2 regions of the Caldibacillus debilis DSM 16016 genome follow, and region 1 is predicted to be linked to the other one. Evidence: a T-box and tRNA genes for the amino acid it is inferred to sense, from the RefSeq annotation. Region 1 holds a T-box; the other holds one or more tRNA genes.
The links. The T-box of region 1 lies ahead of A3EQ_RS0103590 (valine--tRNA ligase). A T-box ahead of a tRNA ligase gene usually reads a tRNA of that ligase, here a tRNA-Val.

Region 1 (10,305 bases):
CCGGAGCCGCTGCAATATGCGCTGGGCGCCAATAAGGCATGCGGCGGGACGGGGGGCTGTGAACCGGGAGAAGGGAACATGTTCCTGCACGGGGCCGTCTCCATCACCGGCGACATGAAGGTGGACGGAAATCTTATTATAAGCAATAAGGCCCGGGCCGTCTTGGACGGACGGGAATATTGGATCAATTCCCTTTACCCGAGCGCCCGCCCGGCGGACGGAAAGGACCGGGCCCAGCTCGTCTTGGGAGGGGAGGTTTACGCCTTGAATCAGACCCCGGGCGACTACGATAAATACCTCAAGACCGTCAACTTCGGCGCCGGCTTCACGAAGAAGACGGACCGGATCGAAGACGTCTTTTTCCCCGGCGAAGCCCCGAAGCTGGTCAGGCGGGCGATGTCCCGGGAACCGATTCCCATCACTTCGCAGCGGAATGCGTTCAAGTATGAGAAAAATTCTCCGGGGGTAACGGTCATAAGAAAATGGCTGCCCTTCGTGCCTTTCGAAAATGAATCTTATCCGGATAAAAAAATCTATGCGGATTGCAATTGGATCATCACCAATACTTGTCTGTTCAACGGAAATAACACCTTCGGAAGATTTGCGACAAACAGCGATCTCGAGATCAAAAACAGCTATAAAAACTTCGGAAAGACCACCTTTCTTAACGGCGCCTATGTCGGCGGGGATTTAACGGTCGGGAACGGAAGCACATCCTCTAATCCGAACAATTATGACCGGATCCAAATCGACGGCCCCATCTTCGTGGACGGCGATGTCACCATCAGGGGGGCCGACGCCCAGTTCAACTCCATCATGTACGTTGACGGGGATGTCCTCATCGAATATTCCCGGATCAACGGGTTGAACAAGAACGGAAGGGAAGGTTCATTGATCATCTTCGCCACCGGAAAAATCAACATCCAAAACAACAGTCTCTATCAAGATGAGCCAAGCCAGATCAAAGGATTCTTTTATTCGGAAAAGGAATTGGAAATGTACGGGGTCGGATCCAATATCCGGATTGAAGGCGGAATATCGGCGCGCAAGATCGTTTTGAACGCCATCCGCGGCAGGGCGAGCAATCAAAGATTCGAAAATGCTCAGAAATACAGCAACGATTACTACGAAGGCGTCGAAGGCCAGCGGACGAGGCCGTCCCGCCTGCAAATCGTCTACGATCCGGAAATCATCAACACTTACTCCGACATCAAATCCCAGGAGCCGGTCATCACGGACGTGGACTTTCCGATCCTCCTCGACCGGAAGCCGGGGGAATAGTCAGCCGGTCCCGGACTGCCGAAGAGGAAAAATCCTTCTCGGGATCCGGCCAGCGGATTCAGCGCGGCGAACGGCCCGACGGCGCCGAAGAAGAAAATCCTTCGCGCTCAGGACAAAAAATCGCCATGCGCCGGAAGAATAAACTCCGGTGCATGGCGATCTGTATTTTTCCGAGCCTGCTGGAAAAAGAATAGCCGCCGGTTTCCGTTGCCCGGTCCGCAATCCACGGGGGGAACCGTAGCTTCCCGGCGCCATCATTCCGGACAGCCGAGAGAAACGATGGCCGTCTTCCTGCCGTCTTCTCCACGGCGGAGAAATCCGGCACCCCCCTCCCCGTAAGCTAAATCACGTATTTGGCCACTTTATTGCGGCCGACCCGCTTTGCGCCGATATACAGGGCCCGGTCCGCGCAGCGCAGCAGGGCCATCGGTTCGTCCGTATCCGCGGGGGCGGCTGAAACGCCGATGCTCACGGTAACGCGCACGCTCAATTTCCGCCTGACTTCCGCCAGATCGTTGTACATGACGAAGGAACGGCTCTCGATCGTCTTGCGGATGTATTCGGCAAAGGAACTGGCCTCTTCCTTCTTGTAGCCGGGCAGGATGACCGCAAACTCCTCCCCGCCGTATCTTGCCACGATTCCCTTCGATTGGATGATCGATTTCAGCAGATCCGCCATTTGGCACAATATTTCATTTCCGCTTTGATGCCCGTAAGTATCATTGACCATTTTAAAATGGTCGATATCGATCAATAAAAGGGAAACGGATGGCATCTCCCCGTTTCTTAACTTTTCGAAAATTTCCTCCAGCTTGTCGTGAAAATAGCGGGCGTTGTACAGTTTCGTCAACGGGCATCTGATGCTTTCATCCTTTGTCTTCTCGTAATGTTTGGCGTTATCCAGCGAGATGGCCAAATAGGAGCAGAGGATGTCGAAAATGGCCAGTTGAAACTTGTCATATACCCTTTTCCTCTTCGATCCCAAAAGGATCACGCCGGTGACGCGATTGTTTTTCATCATGGGAACGGCGAGAAGGCTTTCCAGGTCATCGGGAAACCCTTCCTTCTCCATCTGCTGCCATTCCCTTCTTTCATGGAACAGCATCCCTCTTTTCGCCGACCAGACGAGGCCGCCGATCCCTTCGTTCTTTTTCAGCGGCGGCGGCTTCACCTCAGCAAATTCCCCTTTTTCATAGCAGCGGATATATTCCAGCCGTTCATCGTCCACGACTTCCAGAATGTACAAGTAATTGGCGGGAAACATTTTCAGCACGTTTTTAACGAAAATCTCGAGCACCTCATCGAATTTTAATTTTTCCGTCAGCCGGTGTCCCAGTTCCACGGCCTTCTGCAAATATTCGTTCATGATGCTCGCCCGGTTGTAGTTATGCAAAACGAGCAGCATCAGGATGACGGGAATGCCCACCAGGAGCACGCTGATGTTTCCGGCCGAATTGTACAAAATGTATAAGATCACGCCGATCGGATAGGCGACGAACAAGGAAAGGGTCTCCCAAACCAAATCCTTTGAAAAAAATGAAATTTTGACCGAATAAATAAATGAATGGATGAAATTGAAAAACAGCTGGTTCAAAAGATAATAGGCGAAGACATAGACAAACGCCAGCAAAAAGAATGAAACGTCGACGGAAGCCCCCGGATTGTGGGTTCCGCCCAAAAGATAGTAGACCGTCCCGCTTAAAACCGATACGGCGGAAAACATGGCGGAATTTAAGGGAAAACGAAAATATTGGTCCCTCGACAAGCGAAGGCGGATCATGGTAATGAGGATGGAGAACTGGGTCAAAATCATTTCCGCCAGCAGGCCGAATTGCAAAAATACCACGAGGACGATCCATTGGGTAAAGGAGATCGGCGTCTGGTTGATAATGACCGGCAATAAGGCGGCGGGGATCATAAGCAGGACTAAAATAATAAAGTCCCCGGCGTTGAAACTCGATGGCAGGGGAGAAACCTGGGAGGCGTAAAGGAAACTGGCAGGAACAACAACCGCCCACGCCAACCAAATGATCCATTTCTTTTTCCGGCCGATCACCATATTGCTCCCCTCCCATGACTTGGCAAATCCCTCATTTTTTCAGCTTTCATATTAAACATATTTTATCAAAAACCGGATTTTTTGTCATTTTATTTTTACAATTTTAATATTTTTTGCACAACAGGATGGACGGCCGCGATAAAATACAAGGAGCCGGTCACGATCAGGGCCTCCTCCCCGGTCAAGCCCCCGATCAGCCGCGCCAATTCCCCCTTCCAATCCTTCACGGCCCGCTTATCGGCGGCGCGGGAAAGGGAAAGCAGCCGTTCCGCCCTTTCCCCGCGGGGATGGGAAAATTCGGTAAAGACGAGTTTTCCGCCCAATTGATCGAGGATGGCGATCATTTCCGCCAGCGGTTTGTCTTTTAAAGCGGAAAAGAGGACGGTCGCTTTTTTGTCCGGAAAATGCCGTTGGAATGTTTCTGACAGACTCGCTGTCCCTTCGGGATTGTGGGCCCCGTCCAATATCACCAGGGGGCGCCGGGAGACGATCTGGAATCTCCCTTTCCATTCCGCTTTCTTCAAACCTTCGGCAATATGCTCGTCTTCGATGAAAAAGGAATAGTAGGTCTGCAACAGGTAAGCGGCCATCGCGGCGAGGGAAGCATTTTCCAGCTGATGGCGCCCGAACATGCCGATCTCCAGATCCGGAAAGGTCTTAAAGACCAGCTGCAGCGAAAATCTTTCCCCGTTTTCCGCGGGGCCGAGATCCGTATATTGAAATTGTTTTCCCAGCCGGTAGACCGCAGCGCGCTTCTCTTTGGCCGTTCCGGCAACCGTTTCCAACGCTTCCCCTCGCGCCGCGGTGACCAGGGGCACCCCGTTTTTGATGATCCCCGCCTTTTCCGCGGCGATCTCTTTTAACGTGGAACCCAAAATGTTCATATGATCGTGGCCGACGTTGGTAATGACCGAGACAAGGGGATGGAGGACGTTCGTCGAATCGAGCCGGCCGCCGAGCCCGACTTCAAAAATGGCGACGTCGACGGGATGAACGAAGGCGAAATAATGCAAGGCCATCGCCGTCAAGATCTCAAATTCCGTCGGCGGATTGCCCTCGCGGTCCAACCTTTCGACGGCGGGAAGGACCGCTTCGGCGCAGGCGATCAGATCCTTTCCGCCGATGGGCCTGCCGTTTACGGCGATCCGTTCGCAAGGATGATCCATATGGGGGGAGGTGAAGGTGCCCGCCTCCAGACCCGCTTCTTCAACAATCGCCCGTAAAAAGGCGACGGTTGACCCCTTTCCGTTCGTCCCCCCGACATGGACCGCACGGATATATCTTTCGGGATGGCCCAGCGCGGCCATGAGACGCTCCATCCGTTCCAGCCCGGGTTTTATGCCGAATTTCAAACGGTTGTCCAACCATCCGATGACTTCTTCCGGTGTTTCAAACATGCCGCTTTCCCCCCGTTTTTTCGATCCCGGTTCAAATATCTGTCGACGACCGGGAAAGATCCGATCGGTGAAATCCCGTTTTCCCGCTTCTTGTTCAAAAAGAGGACGAATCTAACGAAGTAGATCCGTCCTGGAAAATCCGTCCATCAAGATTTTAACTCTTTCAGCCGCTGCTCCACAAGAGACCTTTTTTCCAAATATTCCTTCTCCTTCTCCCTTTCGGCGGCGACCACTTGGGCCGGCGCTTTTTTCAGGAAATTTTCATTGGCCAGTTTCTTTTGCACCCGCAAGACTTCCGCATCCCATTTTGCCAGCTCTTTTTCCAGCCGGGCGATCTCCTCTTCGATGTCGATGAGCCCCTCAAGGGGCAGGAAGATTTCCCCGCCGGTGACGACGGCGCTCATCGATTTTTCCGGCGCCGCCAGGTCCTTGGCCATCACGAGGGTCTTCGGATTTAGAAAGCGCCGGAGATATTTTTCGTTTTCCTTTAACGTTTCCAGCGTTTCATCGTCCGTTGCTTTGATCAGGACATCGATTTTCTTGCCCATCGGCGTGTTCATTTCCGCGCGGATGTTTCTTACCGAACGGATGATTTCCATCAGGATTTTCATCTGCTTGACCGCCTTCGGATCATCCCATTCTTTGCGGACCTCGGGCCATTTGCTTAAAGTGATCGTCTCTCCCTGATGGGGCAGATGCTGCCATATTTCCTCGGTAATAAACGGCATGAACGGGTGCAACAAACGCAAGGTTTGATCGAAAACGCAGGCGAGAACGGACCTCGTCGTCCTTTTCGCCCCTTCGTCATCGCCGTAGAGCGGGAGCTTGGCCATCTCGATGTACCAATCGCAAAGATCATCCCAGATAAAGTTGTACAACGTCCGCCCGGCTTCGCCGAATTCGTATTTTTCCGCAAGCTTCGTGACCGTTTCGATCGTCTCGTTCAATCTCGCCAAGATCCATCGGTCGGCGACGGATTTCTCCCCGCCCAAATCGATTTCATCATAGGTCATGCCGTTCAAGTTCATCAAGGCGAAGCGGGACGCGTTCCAAATTTTGTTGGCGAAATTCCAGACCCCTTCCACCTTTTCCGTGCTGAAGCGCAAATCCAGCCCCGGGGAAGAACCGGTTGCCAGGAAATAGCGCAGGGAGTCGGCCCCGTATTTGTCGATGACCTCCATCGGATCGACGCCGTTTCCGAGGGATTTGCTCATTTTTCTTCCCTGGCTGTCGCGGACGAGGCCGTGGATCAATACATCCTTGAACGGTTTCGTACCAGTAAATTCCAGGGCTTGGAAAATCATTCGCGACACCCAGAAGAAAATGATGTCATAGCCCGTCACCAGGACGTCCGTCGGATAATACCGCTTGTAATCGGGGTTTTCCGTGTCCGGCCATCCCATCGTCGAAAAGGGCCATAACGCCGAGCTGAACCAAGTGTCCAAAACATCGGGATCCTGCTCCCAATTTTCGATGTCCTTCGGCGGTTCGGTGTCCACGTAAATCTCGCCGGTCTCTTTATGATACCAGGCGGGAATCCGGTGTCCCCACCAAAGCTGGCGGGAAATGCACCAATCCCGGATATTTTCCAGCCAGTGCAAATAGGTCTTTTCGAAACGTTCGGGCACAAAACGGACTTTTCCTTCGCCCTTTTGCAGTTCGATGGCTGCCCTGGCCAGCGGTTCCATCTTGACGAACCATTGGGTGGACAGATACGGTTCGACGACGGCGCCGCTTCTTTCCGAATGGCCGACGGAATGGACATGCTTTTCGACTTTTTCCAGCAGCCCGAGCTCCCGAAGATCTTCGACGATCCGCTTCCGGCATTCGAAACGGTCCAATCCCTGGTATTTGCCGGCATTTTCATTCATCGTCCCATCCGGATTCATGACCAGGATCCGCGGGAGCCCGTGCCGGTTTCCGACCTCGAAGTCGTTGGGGTCATGGGCGGGGGTAATTTTGACCGCTCCGGTTCCGAATTCCTTGTCTACGTATTCATCGGCGATGATCGGAATCTCCCGGCCAACGAAGGGCAAGACGACCGTTTTGCCGATCAGGTCCTTGTACCTGTCATCCTCCGGATGGACGGCGACGGCGGTATCCCCCAGCATCGTTTCCGGCCTCGTCGTGGCCACTTCGATATGGCCGCTTCCGTCCTTTAACGGATATTTGATGTGGTAGAGGGCGCCTTCCACTTCCTTGTAAATCACTTCAATGTCGGATAAAGCCGTCCTTGTCTCCGGATCCCAGTTAATGATATATTCCCCCCGGTAGATCAGGCCCTTCCGGTATAGGGAGACGAACACTTCGCGGACGGCCCTGGAGAGCCCTTCATCCAAGGTGAAACGCTCCCTCGTGTAATCGAGGGAAAGGCCGAGTTTTTCCCATTGTTTCCGGATGTGGCCGGCATATTCCTCTTTCCAGCGCCACGTTTCTTCGACAAATTTTTCCCGGCCCAGATCGTATCTCGTCTTTCCTTCCTTCCGCAGCTTTTCCTCCACCTTGGCCTGGGTGGCGATGCCCGCATGGTCCATGCCGGGGAGCCACAAAACGTCATACCCCTGCATCCGCTTCATCCGGACGATGATGTCCTGAAGGGTCGCATCCCAGGCGTGGCCGAGATGCAATTTTCCGGTGACGTTCGGCGGAGGAATGACGACCGTAAACGGTTTTTTGTCCGGTTCTCCTTTCGCCTCGAAATATTTTCCGCGGAGCCACCATTCGTAACGGCCCTGTTCCACCGTTTTCGGATCATATTTGGTCGGCATTTTGATCTCGAGCTCTTCCATGCGATCTCCTCCTTTCCAAAATAAAAAATCCCAAACGTCAAAAGGACGAATGGGATTCGCGGTACCACCTTTTTTCACGGATGCAGACGGCTGCATCCGGCACTCCTTCGGTTAACGGCATCCGCCGGCTTTTGCTAATCGACGGCGACGTCTTTCGCAAAAGCTGCTCCCGGGCGACCTTCCAATCCGCTGCATAGGAATCTTCCACCAGCCGATTCCCTCTCTTGAATGCAGTGGGGATTGTACTCCTCCCGTTCAACGCATATGGCTTTGTCATGTTTAAAAGGGTCAGGTTTTATCTTATATTTTATTCGATACCAATCTTTTTCGTCAATCATTATTTCCGATTTCCCGGGAAAAATACCTTTCAATCACTATTTTGCCGGCGGGGACATAAAAATAATAGTAATCCCGTTTCCGTAAAGGAGGTTTTCCGGCTTTGCGCAGAAGATTTAACCCTTACACTTTGCCTCCCCGGCTGCGGACGGCGAGGGAGATCGCCCGTCAATTGATCATTCCCTTTTGCATTTTCCAGGCGATCCGGACGGTTTTTTTGCCCACCACCTTCGATGTCATTTTGCTTCTGCTCTTTCTTCTCATCGCGATCGCCTTTCATTTCGAATTCTTCTGACGGGGCGGCAAGTCTTTCAGGATCACCGGCCGCCTTTCATTCCGGGTCCCCTTGATCTCCGGCATCCGTTCCGCCGGCCGGCAGCCCTTTTTCCAATTCCAAAACGAACCCTTTGATATGGAGCAGCCGCCGGATTTCCTGCATCATCCCTTTGGCGGCATCATATTCCCCCATTTTTTTCTCCGGAAGGGAATAGGCTTTGACAAGCTTCATCAACGGATGCGGACATGCCAGTCCGGCTTGGAGCAGGAATTGCTCCTCCTCCCGCCATGGGAAATATTTCCAATAGTGATTCATCCAATGGAACGCTTCACCGTCCCGAGTCTGCAAAATCTCCCGAAAAAACGGCAGTAGATCAAAAACGGGGGAGGCCCGCCGGCTGTGTTCCAGGTTGATAAAACGGCCGGTTCCCCGTTCGTCAAAGATGAAGTGATCCAAGGACAGACGCCCGTGGATGAGGACGCTGCGCAGGCTTCCGCGGCTCACGGTTTCCGTGAACCATCGCTCCAGCTTTGCGCCGGCAAATTCATAGGCCTGCCAAATCTCGAAAAAATAATCCGTAAAGATCCACTCGAAAGGGGACAAATAGGTTTTTTGTTCGCAAAGATCCATGAATCTCTCCAATTCTTCCTTTTCCCTTTCGATCCGCTCCTTGGCCCGCAAGTAATCATTCTCCGCCCGCCTTTTGTCGAGTGGGATCTCCCGGGCGGTAAAGTAATGCATTTTCCCCAGTTCCCGGAACATCCTGTCCCCGGTCTTCCCCTGTTGTCCGCCGCTTTTTCCCTCCATCCAGGGCAGCAAATAAAAAAATTTCCCCGGAAAACGGACCCCAGGATACCCCCTTCTTGTCAAACAGACAGGGACGACGTGGAAAAAGCCCTTGTCATAAAGGACCGTCAGGGAGCGGAGCATGTTCCTCCCCTTTTGCTCCGTCGTCTCCTTCAGCCCGAAAATTCCCCTTTTCCCGTACACTTTATGCATTTTTCCAAAGGCTTCGATCCGTTCCGCCTCCAACCCGTATTCCCGCAAAACGGTCCGTATCCTTTGCCTGTTCTCCGCATCCATCTCGCTTTCGCCTGCCCATTTCCAGATTAGCCCTTTTTTCAAGTGTAAACTTTCCCGATGGGAGGACCTAAGGCGCCTGACCGGTCTTTCCGGAGCCGCGGTTTCTTGCCAGCTTGCGGCGGCTTTGGAAGCCGTGCCGCAGCGATCAGCCCGATGGCCGCAATCCTTTGCTCCAGCCGTTTGCCAAAAACGGGCGAAAAAAAGGGCTGCCTGAAAGCCTTCCGGTCAAGGCTCTTCGGAGCAGCCTCACGAATTGGTCAAATGTCCCTTCGTTTCGGGAATGTAAAGCACTTGCCCCGGGTAAACCTCATGATCCGATTCGAGGCCATTGGCCCGCAGCAATTGGGACACGTTCGTTTCGTATTTCTCGGCGATGTCCTGCAGCGTATCCTCCTCTTGAACGAAATACACTTTCCATCTCGTCAGTTTCGTCTCCGCATCCTTATGGGCGAAAATATCCGCCAGCGAAATGACGCTCTTTTCCTGGACCGGTTCCTCGTTCGCCTGGTAATGGATCTCCCGGGGCTGCGTGTCCGGTCCGTTTTGTTCCTCCGCTTCCGGCAAACGGTCCGGTCCGCCATCCGGCTGCTCCGGCAAATCGTTTCCTTCTCCCGGCCTTGCCTCCGTCCCTTCCGATGCTTTTCCTTTTACCTCAGGCTCCTCAAAAAAAGCGGCTGTCCTTTCCCCTTTCCCGCGCTCCTCCCCCCATTCCGGAGGTCCGGATGGATGCCCGGCATCTTCCTTTGCACCGTCCGCCGGCGGATTTTCTCCCCTAAGGCCGGAAAGGGCAGGCCGTTCCTTCTCCGCCGGGGAAGATTCCGTTCCCGCCTTCACGGCTGTGGCTTCGGATGCGGCGAAAATCTCTCCCTCTTTCCGTGAAGATGCGGGCTCCCCGCCCGGGGCGGAAATCTCCTCTCCATCGAACGGAACCTCTTTCTTCGTTTCGTCATCCGCCTCTTCGTTGGAAAAAATCTGGATCGAGACAAATTCCTCCTCCGGACCTTTCCCTTCCCCTTCATCCAGGCGGGCGGATTTCCTCGCTTCCACGAAAAAGTTGTAATCATCGTCTTCCTTTTGATCGCC
Region 2 (10,305 bases), on a different contig from region 1:
CCGCATTTCCCCTTCCGGCCGGACAGGTTTTTCGGCACCCGGCCTGCCCCGGACCTCCGGAAAGAGGAGGCCGTTCAACCTGCAGATTTTAATGGACATAGAAAAGGAAGCTGCCAAAAGGATCCTTCCTTTTGCCGGCTTCCTTCTCTCAAGTCAACTGTTTTTCCATCGTGCGATGGGGGATTCCCGCGTCCAGGAACTCCTCGGAAACGACCGTAAATCCAAGCTTTTCATAGAAGGGGATAGCGTGGGTCTGGGCGTTCAGTTTCACTTTTTTATACCCTTGTTTTTTGGTGTACTCGATGATCGTTTCCATGATTACCTTACCCGCCCCCATTTTTCGGGCTTCGGGCAAGACGCAAATCCGCTCGATTTTCCCGACGCCGTCCACTTCGCGAAAACGGCCGGCGCCGATCGGTTTTTGATCATCGGAGTAACAGAGAAAATGGGTGGAAGTATTTTCATATTCGTCGATTTCCAGCTCCGGAGGGACGTTTTGTTCCTCCACAAAGACGGTTTTGCGGATGTTCATCACCTGGTTCAGCTGTTCTTCATTCTCTGCGATGATTACCTTCAAATCTCTTCACTTCCCCAACAAAAAGGTTTCATATACGGTCCATATGCCGTCGTCCAGCTGGTACAGAAGGTGGAAACGGTCAACCGTTTCTTCAAATTCCACATCGATTAGCCGCAGCTGGCTGTAGACGTCGGCATGTTCCCCGTTGGAAAGCTCCTGCCCGATGGTAATATGGGGCACGAACTGGTTTTCCGAAGGGCTGCCGAAAAATGGGTCTTCGTTAATCTCATTGTACAGGTTCACGAGAACCGGCGTCGGTTCGATCTTGATGTAAATGACGTTATTTAAAGGGTGGAAAGAGCTGATCTTCGTCGTTCGCAAAGGAAACGGCCGGTATTTTTGGGCAATTTCCTCCAGCTTTTCCGAATATCTGGGCAAATCTTCTTCGTTGATGTCGAAAGGGCCTTTTAAGGTCAAATGGGGAGGAATCAAAGCGTATTTCGGATCATAGCGTTTGCGGTAAGAATTGGCGAAATCCTGAAGCTTTTTGGAAGGAAAAATCGCAATGCCCGCTTTCATGACAGACCTCCTTTTGGATTGGTTTTCGCGAAGAAGGGCAAAAAAGATCCGGAGTTAGGCGAAGTTTTTTCTATTATAACAGAAAAATTGATTTTTAAACTATTACCGTTACCTAACACTTTTATGGAATTTTTTCATTCCGCCGGGAAAAGGAAACTCAGCCCCCGCTTTAAATCCTTTTGCCAATATTTCCACGTGTGATTTCCCGCGAATTCTTCGTAAAAATATTCCGAGGGCCTTCCTTCGATCCATTCCTTCAGCATCCGGTTCGGCGTCAAAAAATCGGCGATTGCGCCGTCGGTCGTCTTCACGGCCGTTTCCTGCCGGCCGACGACATGGTAAATTCTCAAAAGCGGCCATTCGGAAAAGTTTTTCGTCCGTTCGATCACATCGCCGTTCACATAGGGGGAATGGAGCAACAAATTCCCGAAGGTGCGGGGATATTGCATGGCGGCCAGCAGGGAAACGGTGGCCGCCAGCGAATCGCCGGCCAAGGCCCTCGACGATCCGGCGGGCGATACAGGAAATTCCCGTTCAAGGGCAGGGAGAAGTTCATGGGCAAGAAAATACAGATAGGCTGCGTGTTTTTCGCCGGATGGATGATATTTGCCGCGCCGATCATGCACATCCCGGTAGGGGACGCCGGCAAAAATGGCGGGCTGCATCCGTTTTTCCCGGATCAGTTCATCCATCGTCTTGGCGATCCTGCCCAATTGAAAATAATCCCGGCCGTCTTGGGCGATGATCAGCGGATATTTTTTGAATTCGGAATAAAAAGGAGGAAGGTAGACGAACAAAGGGACCGTTTCCGCCAACGCGCCGGAACGGACCGTCAGATCGGTTACCGTACCGCGTTCCATGGGCCTCACCTGGAGAAAGTTTTATACAAAAATAATAACATAATCTTTCCGCATTTGGCTTTGAATTTATGCGATCAAGGTTGGGAATTTCCGTTTGTTTGCCTTTGCGGCGGGCAGGGCGGCAAAAATCCGGTCCATCCGGAAACGGCGAATGCCCCCTTTGGACAAATCGAAGGCAAGGACGGCACCGCCGTCCAATTTGCGCGGAAGGACGATCCTTTTCGTCCATTCGCCCTTTTCGGACAGATAGATGATTTCAACGGGAATTTGTTCCTTAAGGCAACGGTGAAACAGGTCCATCGGAATCCCTTCCTTTTCTTCCAGTATAATCGAACATATGTTCGATTGCAAATGGAAGACGCGGAAGCCTTTCTGCCTCCTTTCACCAGGGCAGCTTTCGATTGTGAAAAGGCTAGCGATCTCAGGAAATCGGGCAGCGCCATTCCCTGATTTTTTCATGAAACCCTTGCACTTCCAGTTACGTAAGGAGGTATGATCGAAGGGGAGGGGCGGGGAGGCGAGCCGCAAGGCCCTTTTAAGCCTGCTTGAGGAAGGGAGCCGACGGGCCGGCCGGTCACGCGAAACCGGCGGACAGCAAGTGAGCACCATCGATTGATCGGATCCGACGGAAGCTACCCGCTCACCCGCCGTTCCCCTTCGTTTCCGCTTGTCCGCGTTTCCCGTGGAAAGGAGGCCGGGAAATGGCCCCCCCAGCCCCTGAAAAAAGAATTTGCCGATAAGAAAGGAAGATCGCCTTGAACCACCAGCCAAGGAATCCGATGAAACTCGCCGATTTTTTTCAACTGTTGAAAATGGGAAATCCGTCCAAACCCCTCATCGCCGCGGCGCTCTTTCTCGGCCTTTTGGAAACGGGGGCGGGATTGGTCGTCCCGCTGTTGACGAAAAATCTGATCGATCAAATGTCCGACGGCGGCATCGATTGGACGATCATCGTCTTCCTTCTGTCCGCCTTTCTTTTCCAGACCGTTGCCGGCGGATTTTCCTTCTACGCCATGACGTACGTCGGGGAAAACATCGTGGCGCGATTGCGGGAAAACTTGTGGAGCCGCGTGTTGGACTTGCCGGTCTCCTACTTCGACAAACACGAGTCGGGAGAAACGATGAGCCGCATCATCCAGGACACCAATATGGTCAAAATGCTGGTGACGAACCATTTCGTTGCCTTTCTTTCGGGCATCGTCTCCATTGTCGGTTCGGTCATCATTTTGCTCATCATCGACTGGCAGATCACCCTCATCATGTTCCTTTCCGTCCCTTTGGCGCTTTTGGCCATCTTGCCGCTGGGAAAGATAATTTATAAAATCGCCATGCAAAGTCAGGATGAAATGGCGGCGTTCAGCGGACATCTCGGGCGCGTCCTCCATGAGATCCGCCTCGTCAAGGCATACAATGCCCAACCGGCTGAAGAGATGGAAGGAAAAGAGGAGATCCGCCGGCTGCTCCGCTTCGGTTTGAAGGAGGCGAAGATCCTAGCCGTCGTATCTCCTTTCATGACGATGCTGATCATGCTGGTGGTCGTCGTCATCATCGGCTACGGCGGTGCGCGGGTGGCCTCCGGCGCGATGTCTCCCGGATCCCTCGTCGCGATCATCATCTATCTCTTCCAAATTGTCATGCCGTTCAGCCAGTTCGCCTCCTTCTTTACCACTTTCCAAAAAACGATGGGGGCGACGGAGCGGATCGTGGAAATGTTGAAAATGAAAGGGGAAGTAGGCGGCGGGAAAAAAGAAATCGACTTTGGAAAGCCGCTTGCGTTCCACAACGTGTCTTTTGCCTATGAGGAGGGGAAAATGGCGTTGAAGGCGGTCGATTTTACCGCCGAACCCGGAAAAACCGTCGCTTTTGTCGGGCCGAGCGGGGGCGGGAAGACGACCATTTTTTCCTTGATCGAACGGTTTTACAAACCGACGGAAGGCATGATTACGATCGGCGGGGAAAACATCGAAGCCTTCGATCTTCACAGCTGGCGCGGCGCCATCGGCTACGTCTCCCAGGAGAGCCCGATCATCTCCGGCACGATACGGGAAAATATTTGTTACGGCATCGAAAAACCCGTCCCCGAGGAAAAAGTGAAGGAAGCGGCCCGGCTGGCCAATGCCAGCGAATTCATCGAGAAACTGCCGCAAGGGTATGACACGGAAGTGGGGGAAAGGGGCGTCAAACTTTCCGGGGGACAAAGGCAGAGAATCGCCATCGCGAGGGCCCTTTTGCGCGACCCGAAGCTGCTTTTGCTGGATGAAGCCACGTCCAACCTGGACAGCGAATCGGAAGGCCTCGTGCAGGAGGCGCTGAAAAACTTGATGAAGGGAAGGACGACCTTCATTATTGCCCATCGCCTTTCCACGGTCGTCGATGCGGATACGATCATCGTCATTGAAGACGGCAGGGTCACCGGCCAAGGGACCCACGAAGAGCTGCTGGCGGCCCATGCCTTGTATCAAAAATTGGTGAAGCAGCAGTTTAAGATGAAGTAATCGGGGAGGGCCGCTTTGGTCGGCGTTCGGCAAAGGGGGCCCCATGGCTTGCGTTGAGGGAATCGGGGGAGGTCCCGTCCGGCACTCGGCTTGTTCATGGGCGCGGCTCCCCGCCGTCTATCGGCTGCGCTTTAACGGTTCGTCAAAAAACGGTTTTGGTCCGGATCCGATGAGGGATCGGGCCAAAGCCATGCCGGATCCGGCCGAGCGGGAAGGGAGGTCGGAAACAGGAGATCCTTCCGTTTGCGGAATCGGGGGCCGTTTCAAGCCGGACTGCCCCGCCTGTCAAAGCGGCAATCGAGTTATTACACGTTCTTTAAAATGCCCCGAATGGGAGGAAACGCCTGTCTCACGGTTTTGAACCCGCGACAGGCCGCCGATCCGTCCTCTTGTCTTTCAGGAGAAGGCGCGGTCTTGGTCAAAGGAGGAGGGAGGCGCAGGTCCATCCTATTGGGTTTCATGATTTCCCCTCATCGTTAAAATCCCTGCCGCCAGGCTGAGGAGATGGGTGAAGAAAAAACCTGAATCGAATCGGTTGCCTAAAGGGGATTTCCGGCATACTGCCAACGAATCCCGATTCGGGAAACGTTTTAGCGGAAAAATTTTTTTGATCCCTGTTGACAAACAGGCCAAGATGCCTTATAGTACTAAATGTCCGGCAAAAATGATTCCGTAGCTCAGCTGGGAGAGCACCACCTTGACAGGGTGGGGGTCGCTGGTTCGAGCCCAGTCGGAATCATCGAACATCAAGGAAACCGCGTCAAATCAACGTTTGGCGCGGTTTTTTCATTTTATTGACTTGACGGCGAATATCGTTGACCGTGTTTCTGTATACGATACGGAAGCGGCATTGTATTCGATCCATGAAGTGCTTCAGAAAAGAGAACAGAGGAATTGATATCGAAATCATTCATACGGATTTGGATCCCGTCGCGGTCGACTTCAGTTGCCCATCGACCGAGAGAATTGGAAAAATTTTGGAGAGGAGTTTGGCTGTGGCTGAAACCGAATGGAAAGATATTTGGCAAGAGTTGGAATCGTTAAAGCGGGAAAACAAATATTTGCGGAATTTATTGGATGTGACCTTGGATAAGGTCGTCGAGATTGAACGGCGGATAAACCGGGTGGAAGAAAAAGTGAATCCGGGATTGGAACTTTATTATCGTGAAAATAAAGGGATCGGTTATGCGGGAAAATATAATTTTGAACAAATCGATGAATCCGCCCGCGAATTGATCAAAAGCTTGTTTTATGAAGCGGCCAAGAAAATTTCTTCGCCAAGTTTCGAAACATGGTTTACGGGCACCATTACGGATGCGCGGCTTACAGAGGATCTGCTGATTATTTACGCGAATAATGACTTTGGCCGGGATTGGCTGGAGACAAATTACAGCGATCTGATTCACGAAATTGTTGCTAAATTTTTGCAAAGGGAAGTTCAAATCCAATTCGTTAAGGACAGATAAATATTTTACCGCCCATCAGGAACCCCTGCGCCATGGCGATGGTGGACTTTATGCCGGAGCAAATGGAAAAGAAAATATGGAAATTCAAAGGATAAAACCAACCAAATGGTTGGCATTTTTTGTCCGCCCGGCATGGTGCAATCCGTCGGATCTGGGCATGACGAATCGTTGCCGTTGTAAGCCGGGGCTCCTGATCCCTTTTTTCTTTTTGACCGGGGGAAACTTTCTGATGACGAATCGTTGCCGTTGTGAGGCGGGATTGATTGAAGCAAATGGAGGTATAATGAAATTGCTAACGCCGCTGCGGGAAATTTTGCCGGACGAACCGGCCTCAAAAAAACTCGATTTCCTTTGAAAACGAAAGACGGTCTTTTGCAAGAAGCACGGCCGTTTATTTTTTTGAGACGACCGTCCCGCCCGTTCCTTGGGTAAAATAAAGGGGAAAACCCATTTGGCGGCAATGGCACCGCATCGAAACTGATAGGGAGGGAGAGCCCGCATGGATCGGGTGACGTTGATCTTGGCGTCCGCTTCTCCACGGCGAAAGGAATTGATCCGACAGCTCGGCCTGCCGGTCGAGTTTGCGGTCAACAACGCCGATGAATGCGTCCAGGGTAATCTTCCGCCGGAGCAAGTCGTCGAGCGGCTCGCGGAGAGGAAAGCCCGCGCGGCTTATGAAGCGATCGGGCCGAGGGAGAACGCCGTCGTGGTGGCCGGCGACACTGTCGTTGTCTACGGCGGGGAGATTCTCGGAAAACCGAAGGATGAGGACGACGCCTTTCGCATGCTCTGCCTGCTGCAAGGGAAAACCCATGCCGTTTACAGCGGCATCTCCTGCATCGCCTGCGCCGACGGCAAAGTTCTCACCGGCCACAGCCGGACGCTCGTGACGATGAAACCGTTGAGCGATGCGCAAATCCGCCGCTACATCCGGACCGGCGAGCCGATGGACAAGGCGGGCGCTTATGCCATTCAAGGCCTCGGCTCGGCCATCGTGGAGAAAATCGAAGGCGATTATTTCACGGTCGTCGGGCTGCCGCTCGCCATGCTTGCGGACATGTTGGCGCAGCTGGGTGTTCGCGTGCTTTAAAGCTTTGTCCGGATCGCGGGGCGGCCGCCCCGTGAACCACGGCCGGGCCGGACATCGGAGGGTTTTTCGGAAGTTGCCGCCGAAGTTTCTGCGGAAAACCCATGCGGCCGACTGCCGGGCATGGCGAAAGCAGATGTTTTGAAGTTTCCTGCCGCGCGTTTTACAATCTAATTAGACACCTGCCCTGGGCGGGTATCATCCGATCGTAAGGAGGAGTGAAGCCGTATGGCGAAAAAAATTGCCGTTGTTATGACGAATGAGTTCGAGGACTCCGAGTACGCGAAACCGGCCGAAGCCTTTAAACAAGCCGGGCACGAATTGACCGTCATCGAGAAAGAAAAAGGCAAGACCGTCACGGGCAAACACGGTGAAGTGAAGGTTACCGTCGATGCGTCGATCGATGAAGTGAAACCCGAGGATTTCGATGCGCTCTTTATCCCGGGAGGGTTCTCGCCGGACATCCTTCGCGCCGATGACCGTTTTGTCGATTTCGCCAAAGCGTTTATGGATGCGAAAAAACCGGTGTTTGCGATCTGCCATGGTCCGCAGCTCTTGATTACTGCAAAAACGCTGAAGGGCCGCAAAGTGACCGGCTACAAATCGATCCGCGTCGATCTGGAAAACGCCGGCGCGAATTTCGTCGATGAAGAAGTCGTCGTTTGCGGCAACCAACTCGTCACCAGCCGCACCCCGGATGACATCCCGGCGTTTACCCGCGAATCCTTGAAACTTCTGGCCAACTGAACAATCATTTGGGTTCGCTTGGAACTGTCCCAAAAGCGTTCGCACTGTGTGCGCTTTTGGGATATTTTTTTGGGCAAAAAATGAGACCGTACCTTTGGTAAAAAGCGAATAACCTTATAGGATCAATCAAGAATATGGGGAAGGCCGGCGCGATCGGAATGCAATAAAGTATTTGCGTACATCCGTATTCCATCCGACTTTTATAATGATGATTCCATTAAAACCTTAATATGGATATAATCAGGATAAATGAAATGGCAAGTGGGGAAAAAATATGAAAATTATCCGAACAACTGATTATGAGACGATTGCAAAACTGAATCAGTCCGTCCATGATTTGCATTATGAATTGTATCCCAAATATTTTAAGCAATATGACTATGAGGCAATGAAAGAATTTTTCAAAGGTATTATTCATGACGAACGTTTTATTTTTCTCCTTGTCGAGGATGACGGCGAAGCGATCGGATACGCTTGGATCGAGATCAGAAACGATCCGGAAACCCCTTTTAAAAAGGCCTATAAATCCGAATATGTCCATCAAATTAGCGTAACGGAAACCAAGAGAAAAAAAGGCTATGGCTCGAGATTAATGAAAGAGATTTATGAAATTGCGAAAAACAAAGGAATAGATTGGGTCGAATTGGATTATTGGATTGAAAATAAAATCGCCAACGATTTCTACAAAAAACTTGGATTTAAAAAATACAGGGAATTTGTCCAAATAGAAATCAAATGATTATTCGGTTCTCCCACGGAAAAACGGCATGTCTTCCGTAATCCGGAATAAATCTTTCACAAAATGATTGACAAGATGAATACGGGGAAGTCGAAAAATTTCTGTAATGGATTTCGCTGGCAGAATCGCCGTACGGTTGCCGGGAATATCTAGGTTAAATCATTTCTTTCGCTGGTTTCGCTGCCCCGAGAATAATGATTGACGAATGATTGGCGTCCGTTGGATACGGTCTTTTTCTGCGCTGGGGCTTCCCCTTCAACGACAGGAGAAATCCCACTTAAAGGAAAATCATTATTTCTTCTCAAGGCGAAAAAGGATGGATCATTTGGAATGGTTTGGCGTCCCATAAAATCATATGTAATCACCAGTCCATGACAAGGATCCTCTTCCTGCAGATCCTTTCGCGTACCCACATCATCGAAATTCGGCAATTGTCTGAAAAACAGGATTTCCGAGGACGGAACAGGCAGCCGTCGCCGCGGTGGAGATCCGGGAGTGGCACCCCGCCGGAATCCTATGTTCGTGGAGCCATGGCAAGGACGCGATGGCTTTTTCCTTTTTCGTATTTTTCATGTTACTTTTCCCTGAAACAATCATCATTTCTTTAAGAAGATAATTAGAAAAAAATAAAAAAGAATTATAAATTCCCTTTACAAACCCTTTGTTCTATGTTATATTAGACTCGCAGAGATGATCAACCTTCAGCAAGAGGAGATGCCTTTGAATTGCGCCCTTGCGACATGGGGCTAAGTCCCCATTTATGTATAACTCCGCGCCCTGTCGAAGGAACACGGCACTCCCGAAACGGAGTGCTTATGTCCGCTTCGATTAGGCATTTTGGACTTCATCGGCCATGGAATGCTTGCATAGAAAAGTCTCTTTTTTGCGGGAAAAATTTTAAGGTATTAGGAATACTTTATTAAGAAATTGAGGAGGTATAATGATGATCCGTGACAAAGCGCTACGATTCGTTCAAGAATTAAAAGATCAATTCGGCAAGAAAGAAATGGAAGCGGAAAAAGGGTTGGCAGTTGAATTATTCAAGTTGCACGCCCTGTTTTTTGCCATGGAGGATGAAAAATATGGCGAGAAGCTCGCGAACATCGTGACCAGGGAAGAACTGAAAAATCGCCCCGGAAACGTAAAGGAGATTATCCGATCATCGTACCGGATGCTTGAAAGCTTGGAGCCTTCCCTCTCCGGCGTGTTTCTTAACGACTCGTTCACGAACATCGGGGAAAACTCCCTATATAAATTGGTGGTCCTTCTTGAACGATATGGATTATCAAGAACGGAATATCAAAGCGATGGGGCTGCGGCCGTTTTTTTTGAAACGTTAATCAAAGAGCTGCTTGCCTCCTCCAAAGATTATGATTTCACACCCGATGGCCTGGCCCGGCTGATGATCCGCGCGTTAAAGCCGACCGGCGGATCCGTCTACGACGGAACGGCCGGGATCGCGAATCTGCTCGTTGAAGCCCACCGGTACGCGAAAACCGAAGGAAAGGATGTCTCCGTTTTTGGGCAGGAGATTCATGAAGAGTTATACGGGATCGGCAAACTGAATTTGTTTGTCAATCGCATCTTGCCGGATCGGGGCGACCTGAAACTGGGCGATACGATCCGTGACCCGAAATGGCTCGAAGATGGGCGCCTGATGCAATTTGACTATATTCTCATGAATTTTCCCTTCGGTTTAAGGGATTGGGGATACGAGTTCGCCGTCAATGATCCTTACCACCGGTTCGATTTTTACGATCTTCCGTCAAAATCGCTTGGGGATTATTCCTTTATCTTGCATGCATTGGCTTCGTT

Region 2: it has a tRNA-Val gene. The T-box ahead of A3EQ_RS0103590 (valine--tRNA ligase) is inferred to sense a tRNA for this amino acid. The anticodon was not compared.

The regions. Positions count from the first base shown of each region.
Region 1 is NZ_KB912880.1:100,467-110,771, reverse strand. Features, by position in the region: gene A3EQ_RS0103610 (hypothetical protein) at 1-1,281, shown strand, start outside; gene A3EQ_RS0103600 (sensor domain-containing diguanylate cyclase) at 1,622-3,340, opposite strand; gene A3EQ_RS0103595 (bifunctional folylpolyglutamate synthase/dihydrofolate synthase) at 3,436-4,737, opposite strand; gene A3EQ_RS0103590 (valine--tRNA ligase) at 4,884-7,526, opposite strand; T-box leader at 7,565-7,794, opposite strand; gene A3EQ_RS0103580 (hypothetical protein) at 7,966-8,157, shown strand; gene A3EQ_RS0103575 (phosphotransferase) at 8,194-9,264, opposite strand; gene A3EQ_RS0103570 (LysM peptidoglycan-binding domain-containing protein) at 9,469-10,305, opposite strand, start outside.
Region 2 is NZ_KB912888.1:32,379-42,683, forward strand. Features, by position in the region: gene A3EQ_RS0109040 (GNAT family N-acetyltransferase) at 149-577, opposite strand; gene A3EQ_RS0109045 (YjcG family protein) at 584-1,096, opposite strand; gene A3EQ_RS0109050 (alpha/beta hydrolase) at 1,231-1,956, opposite strand; gene A3EQ_RS0109055 (hypothetical protein) at 2,023-2,256, opposite strand; gene A3EQ_RS0109065 (ABC transporter ATP-binding protein) at 2,736-4,451, shown strand; tRNA gene A3EQ_RS0109075 (tRNA-Val) at 5,118-5,190, shown strand; gene A3EQ_RS20845 (DnaA N-terminal domain-containing protein) at 5,447-5,917, shown strand; gene A3EQ_RS0109085 (hypothetical protein) at 5,994-6,272, shown strand; gene A3EQ_RS0109090 (Maf family protein) at 6,417-7,007, shown strand; gene A3EQ_RS0109095 (type 1 glutamine amidotransferase domain-containing protein) at 7,233-7,751, shown strand; gene A3EQ_RS0109100 (GNAT family N-acetyltransferase) at 8,026-8,490, shown strand; gene A3EQ_RS22475 (hypothetical protein) at 8,640-8,903, opposite strand; gene A3EQ_RS0109110 (N-6 DNA methylase) at 9,434-10,305, shown strand, end outside.